DNA from 2 places in the Nonomuraea polychroma genome. Region 1 is predicted to be linked to the other one. Evidence: riboswitches for the same ligand, from Rfam matches in the RefSeq annotation. Region 1 holds a riboswitch; the other holds the start of a gene.
The links. Region 1 has a riboswitch for S-adenosylmethionine ahead of EDD27_RS41770 (aminotransferase class V-fold PLP-dependent enzyme). Riboswitches for the same ligand answer to the same signal wherever they lie in the genome.
Positions count from the first base shown of each region.

Region 1 (3,337 bases):
CGGGCAGGTCGGCGCGGCCAACGGCGGGCGAGCCGGCTCGATCACCAGCGGCGTGCCGGTGCGATCAGCGTCGGCGCGTCATTCCGCGGTGAGGTCCAGGGCGTGCAGGCCGCGGATGATGAAGCCGGGCTTCCAGACAGGCTCCTGGCGCAACTCCAGCTTGGCCGCCCGGTCCAGCAGCGCACCGAACGACTCCATGAGCTCGATCCGGGCCAGCGGCGCGCCCAGGCAGAAGTGGATTCCGGCCCCGAAGGAGATGTGCGGATTGTCGGCCCGCCCCACATCGAGCCGATCCGGCTCCTCGAACACGGCAGGGTCCCGGTTGGCCGAGCCGAACAGCAGCGCCACCTCCGACCCACGCGGAATCGTCACGCCGTGGACCTCGATGTCCTCCAGCACCCACCGCTCGAACATCTGCAGCGGCGTGTCCCAGCGCATCAGCTCCTCGACGGCCGTGGGCAGCAGGGAGCGGTCCGCACGCAGCCGTGCCAGCTCGCCGGGGTTCCTGAACAACGACCACCAGCCGTTGCCCGTCACGTTCACCGTGGCCTCGTGGCCGGCGTTGAGCAGCAGCACGCAGGTGCCGACCAGCTCGTCCTCGGTCAGCTCCTCGATGCCGGCGAGCGCGCTGATCAGGTCGTCGCCGGGACGCTGCCGCCGCTCACGGGCCAGGGCCTTGAGGTAGCCGGCGAAGTCCGCGGCCGCGCGGACCGCGGTGTGCTGGGCCTCGAGGCTGGGGTTGAGCTCGTACATGCCGCAGATGTCGGCGGACCAGGGGCGCAGCAGATGGCGATCACCGTCGGGGATGCCGAGCATCTCCGCGATCACGGTCACCGGGAGCGGCTCGGCGACCTCCGCGATCAGATCCCCGCCGCCCTTCTCCACGTACGTGTCCACCAGGCCCTCGGCGATCGCGCGCACGCGCGGGCGCAGGGACTCGACCATGCGCGGCGTGAACGCCTTGGAGACCAGCCGGCGCAACCGCGTGTGCACCGGCGGCTCGACGTCCAGCATGCCCGCCCTGATCACCCGCCAGAACGGCTCCTGGAAGTCCGGCTCGGGCTGCTTGCCGAACTCCTCGTGCGTGGCCACGTGGAGGTAGGACCTGCCCAGGCGGCGGTCCCTGAGCAGGGTGTTCACGTCGGCGTGGCGCGAGATCAGCCACTGGTTCGTGGGTTGGAAGTAGCTGACGGGCGCATCGCGCCGCAGCTCGTCGTAAACCCGGTAGGGGTAGGCCACGAAATCCGGATTCCAGGGATCAAAGCGCACCACTTCATAGTAGAAGCCTTAGGCTCTGCCTCTTCCCCTTCCTGCCGCTCGGCCCGCTTGGCGTGCCTGCTGCGCATCCTGATGTTCAGCAGCTCCACGACGACCGAGAACGCCATGTGATCGGCCTGGAAAGGCTCGGGAAAGTTCGCCGACTTGCGTTTTGTCGGAGGTAGTGGGTTATAGTGCGGGCGTAGGTCATGAGTGCCAGCGACAAGCCCCGGCTAGCTGGCCGGCAACCCTCGCGTCCGCGGCGGGGTGCCCCGGGTGAAGACCTGGTCCGTCACGAGGTGTGGCGGGCAAGCGCGGGCTCCGTGGCTGCTCCAGGGGTCCGATGACCCCTGAGGGAGATGTGCCGTGTCCACACTGACGATCTTCAGCTCCGTCCCCGCCCAGGCCGCTGAGTCCCCGGCCGCCGAGAGCCGGCCGATCCCCGCCGTGCTCGGCGCGGACCTGCAGGTGCCGGTCAAGGGCGGCAGGCTGGTCGGGTACGCCAACCTGGACTACGCGGCCAGCGCGCCCTGTTTGGAGCCGGTCAGCGCTGCCGTCGCCGCCGCCCTCCCGGCCTACTCCAGCGTGCACCGCGGCGCCGGCTACGCCTCCCAGCTCACCACCTCCAGGTACGAGCAGGCCCGCCAGACGGTCAAGGCGTTCGTCGGCGCCCGCTCGGACGACGCCGTGATCTTCACCCGCAACACCACAGACGCCACGAACCTGCTGGCCGGCTGCCTGCCCGCGGACACGACCACGGTGGTCTTCGACACCGAGCACCACGCCTCCCTGCTGCCCTGGCGGAAGTCCGTACGGCTGGCGCCGCCCGCCTTCCCCGGCGAGGCCGTGCGCGCCGCCGACGAGGCGCTGGCCGGGATCGAAGGGCCGAAGTTGCTCGTGGTCACCGCCGCGTCCAACGTCACCGGTGAGCTCTGGCCCATCGCCGCCCTGGCTCACATCGCGCACCGGCACGGGGCGCGCATCCTGGTGGACGCCGCGCAGCTCGTACCGCATCGGCGGCTCAACCTGACCGCGCTCGACCTGGACTACGTGGCCTTCTCCGGGCACAAGCTGTACGCGCCGTTCGGGGCGGGGGCGCTGGTGGGGCGGCGGGACTGGCTGGCCGAGGGCGAGCCGTACCTCAAGGGCGGGGGCGCGGTGCGCTCGGTCGAAGACGTCGCGGAGTGGCACGAGGACCCCGAGCCGCGCCACGAGGCCGGCACCCCGAACGTGCTGGGCGCGATCGCGCTGGCCGCCGCCTGCGACGCGCTGACCGCCACCGGCTGGACGGCGCTGGTACGCGAGGAGGAGCGGCTGCTGGCCCGGCTGCGGTCGGGGCTGGCCTCGATCGAGGGCGTGCGGGAGCTGTCACTGTGGGGGGACGATCACCCGCGGGTGGGAATCGTGTCGTTCACCGTGGACGGGTACTCGGCTCGTGAGGTGGCCGAGGTGTTGTCCAGCCAGTACGGCATCGGGGTGCGCGACGGGAAGTTCTGCGCGCACCCGTTCGTGCGGCACCTGCTGGGCACCGCCAACGGCGGCTGCCAGGACGGCACGGCCTCCGCGGTACGGGCCTCGATCGGCATCGGGACCACGCAGGAGCACGTTGACCGGCTCGTCGAGGCGCTACGGGACCTCGTCTCCCGCTGAGAGGGCGCTCGCCCGGCTCAGCGGCACGGCCCGCCGCTCACCGGTTCGGCGGCTTGCGGTGTTCCGGCTGGTCGTCGTCGGAGACCAGGGCGTCGATGTCCCGCATCTCCTCGTCGTGGTCGCCCACGCCGGACCGGGGCCCGGTCGGCTGCCTGGGCACGTTCGGCTTCTCCCGCGTGGTGGGCTCCGAGGGCGTCAACGGACCACCTCGGCCGCCCATCGTCTCGGTGCTGCCCATGGCCCCGCCGCGTCGGTGGGCGCCCACGCTGCCCTCCTCGGCCCGGCGCTGTGCCCGGCGCCGGAAGATCATCCCGAACAACGCGTCGAGTCCGATCCGCCCGCCGCCGACCGCCGCGAACAGCAGAACCAGGGCGCCCAGCGCACCCGCCAGCTCCCAGCCGCCCTCGGTCACCATGATCCCTTTTCCCCA
Region 1 is NZ_SAUN01000001.1:9,084,729-9,088,065, forward strand. It holds gene EDD27_RS41765 (cytochrome P450) at 79-1,269, opposite strand; SAM riboswitch class IV at 1,463-1,578, shown strand; gene EDD27_RS41770 (aminotransferase class V-fold PLP-dependent enzyme) at 1,624-2,907, shown strand; gene EDD27_RS41775 (DoxX family protein) at 2,945-3,337, opposite strand, start outside.

Region 2 (3,337 bases), 410 kb from region 1:
CTCGGGGTCGAGCCGCCCGCTCTCGGCGAGCTTCTTGAGCACGCCCACGGTAACCCCGCCCGCGGTCTCGGCGAAAATGCCCTCCGTCGAGGCCAGGAGCTTGATGGCGGCCACGATCTCAGGATCCGTGACGTCCTCGACGGCCCCTCCGGTGCGGCGGGCGATGTCGAGCACGTACGGGCCGTCGGCGGGGTTGCCGATGGCCAGCGACTTGGCAATGGTGTCCGGCTTGACCGGCTGGACGACGTCGTGCCCCGCCTTGTACGCGGTGGAGACCGGCGAGCACCCGGCCGCCTGCGCCCCGAAGATCTTGTAGGGCGTGTCCTCGACCAGCCCGAGCGCCACCAGCTCCTTGAAGCCCTTGTCGATCTTCGTGAGCTGCGAGCCGGAGGCGATGGGAATGATGATCTGCTCAGGCAGCCGCCAGCCGAGCTGCTCGGCGATCTCGTACGCGAGCGTCTTGGAGCCCTCGGCGTAGTAGGGCCGCAGGTTGACGTTGACGAACCCCCACTTGTCACCCAGCGGGTCGCCGATCAGCTCCGAGCAGAACCTGTTGACCTCGTCATAGGTCCCTTCGATCCCGATCAGCTTTCCGCCGAACACCCGGGCCATGGCGATCTTGGCGGCTTCGAGGTTGGCCGGGATGAACACGCAGGCGTCGAGCCCCGCCCGCGCCGCGGCGGCCGTGACCGCGCCCGCGAGGTTGCCCGTGGAGGAGCAGGAAAGCGTGTGGAAACCGAAGGTGCGTGCCGCCTCGACGGCGATGGCGACCACGCGGTCCTTGAAGGAGTGAGTGGGGTTGCCGGAGTCGTCCTTGACGTACAGGGACTTGAGGCCGAGCGCCTGCCCGAGGTTGCCTGCCTTGACCAGCTTGGTCCAGCCCGGGTTCATGTTGGGCTTGGTGGCGACGTCGGCCGGCACCGGGAGGAGCGAGCGGTAGCGCCAGATGTTGGCGGGACCGGACTCGATGTCCGCGCGGGTCACGTTGCCGAATTCGTAGGCCGCTTCGAGCGGCCCGAAACACTCCAGACACGCGAAGCTCGGACCGAGCGGGTAGCGCGCGCCGCACTCGCGGCAGGAGAGAGCGACAGCAGGACCAAAGTCGTGCGACATGAAGCGAGGCCTTCCCTCATCTTCGCCCACGGCCACCTTGACCGCGAACCGGAATTGGCACCTTGTCCCGGTCGGCCTCGCCAGGTCGCGAGTCACAAGCCGGGAGGGTTGCCGGGGCTTCGTAGGGCCGGTCCCTCCACCCCTCTGGATGAGCAATATGCAGTTGTTGAAAGGGACTCTACCCGCTTAAGTGGCTGAAACGGCCACCCGTCTCAGCATTCGAGACAAGCGGTCTCAGCGATAGTCCTCACCGAGCACTCCCTGCACGTATTTCCTCGCCTGATGAATGCGGGATTTGGCCGTGCCCAGCGGGATGCCGAGTTGCTCGGCCACCTCGTTGTAGTCGAGCTGGACGATGTCCCGCAACACCAGCGCCTGCGCCAGGTCGGGTTTGTCGGCCTCCAGCGCCTCCATCGCGTCGAGCAGATCGAGCCGGGAGCCGGCGATCACGCTCACCCGCCGCACGTCGGGCTTCTGCACGGGCAACTCGTCGGAGGTCTGCTCGGCGGCCCTGCGCTTGAGCGATCGGTACGTGGTCCGCGCGCAGTTGGCGGTCACGATGTGCAGCCAGGTGCTGAACCTGGCCCGCCCCTCGAAGCGGCCGATGTTGCGGGCCACGGCCAGCAGAGTGTCCTGGGAGGCTTCCTCCGCGTCCTGGTGGTAGGGCAGGATCCGGGCGCAGTGACGCATCACATCGGGTTCGATCCTGGCCAAAAGCTCGCCGAGCGCGCGATGATCTCCGGCTGCGGCGGATCGGGCGAGTTCCTCGGTTAGCTCATCAAGCGCCATAGCTGGGATCCTATGATCGAAGGGAGCCATGATGAACAGCGTCCTGGTGGCCTCCAACAGAGGGCCTGTCTCCTTCACCGTCTCCGACGACGGCGAGTTGACCATGAAACGCGGCGGGGGCGGGCTGGTGTCCGGGCTGTCCGGAGTGGTCAAGGAAGACGGCGTCCTGTGGGTATGCGCGGCGCTGTCCGACGACGACCGCAGTGCCGTGCGCCTGTCTCCGGGCGGCCGGATCGACCAGGCCGGCTACGACACCGGGCCGCTGCGGATGCTGGACATCCCGCCGGCCATCTTCCACCGGGCGTACAACGCCGTGGCCAACTCGACGTTGTGGTTCGTCAACCACCTGCTCTACGACATCCCCAACGCGCCCAACTTCGGCACGAGGTTCGCGCGCGAGTGGGAGTCCTATCGTGATTACAACGGCGCGTTCGCCCTGGCCCTGGCCGAGGAGGCCGGGCACGGCGCGCGGGTGATGGTGCAGGACTACCATCTGACGCTGACCCCGGCGATGCTCCGGGCCGAGCGGCCCGACCTGCGCATCGCCCACTTCAGCCACACCCCGTGGGCGCCGCCCGAATACTTCTCCCTGCTGCCCGACGAGGTGGCCGGCGAGGTGCTGGAGGGCATCCTGGGCGCCGACCACGCCGGGTTCCTGACAGGCAGGTGGGCGGGCGCGTTCATGGACTGCTGCGAGGCGCTGCTCGGCGCCGAGGTCGACCGCGTGGCCCACAGCGTCACGCACGAGGGCAGGACGACCAGGATCGGCGTGCACAGCCTCGGCGTGGACGGCGCGGCGTTGTGGGACCGGGCCTGCGAGCCCGATGTCGAGTCGCACATCGCCGCGATCAGGGATCAGGTCGGCGACCGCAAGCTGATCGTCCGCATCGACCGCACCGAGTTGTCGAAGAACATCGTGCGTGGCCTGGTCGCCTACGGTGAGTTCCTGGCCGCGCATCCCGAATGGCACGGGCGGGTGGTGCACCTGGCCTTCGCCTATCCGAGCCGGCACGACCTGCCCGAATACCGCGAATACACTGCCTCGGTGCAACGCAGCGCTCAGGAGATCGAGGACCAGTTCGCCACCGAGGACTGGGACCCGCTGATCCTCAATGTCAACGACGACTACCCCCGGTCGCTGGCTGCGTACCGGATGGCCGACGTGTTGCTGGTCAATCCCATCCGCGACGGGATGAACCTGGTCGCCAAGGAGGGCCCGGTCCTCTCGGACACCTGCGCGCTGGTGCTCTCGCGCGAGGCGGGGGCGGCGGCCGAGCTCGGGCCATACGCGATCATGGTGAACCCCTACGACATCAGCGGCACGGCCGCCGCCCTCCACGAGGCGCTCGTCATGCCCGAGGACGAGCGCAGGTGGCGCCGCGACAAGCTCTGCGCCGCGGCCACCGCCCTGCCTCCGCAGAAATGGCTCGCCGCC
Region 2 is NZ_SAUN01000001.1:8,676,330-8,679,666, forward strand. It holds gene thrC (threonine synthase) at 1-1,113, opposite strand, end outside; SAM riboswitch class I at 1,127-1,268, opposite strand; gene EDD27_RS39815 (RNA polymerase sigma factor) at 1,348-1,902, opposite strand; gene EDD27_RS39820 (alpha,alpha-trehalose-phosphate synthase (UDP-forming)) at 1,934-3,337, shown strand, end outside.
Region 2: linked by a shared signal. The riboswitch ahead of thrC (threonine synthase) and the one ahead of EDD27_RS41770 (aminotransferase class V-fold PLP-dependent enzyme) in region 1 are both predicted to bind S-adenosylmethionine.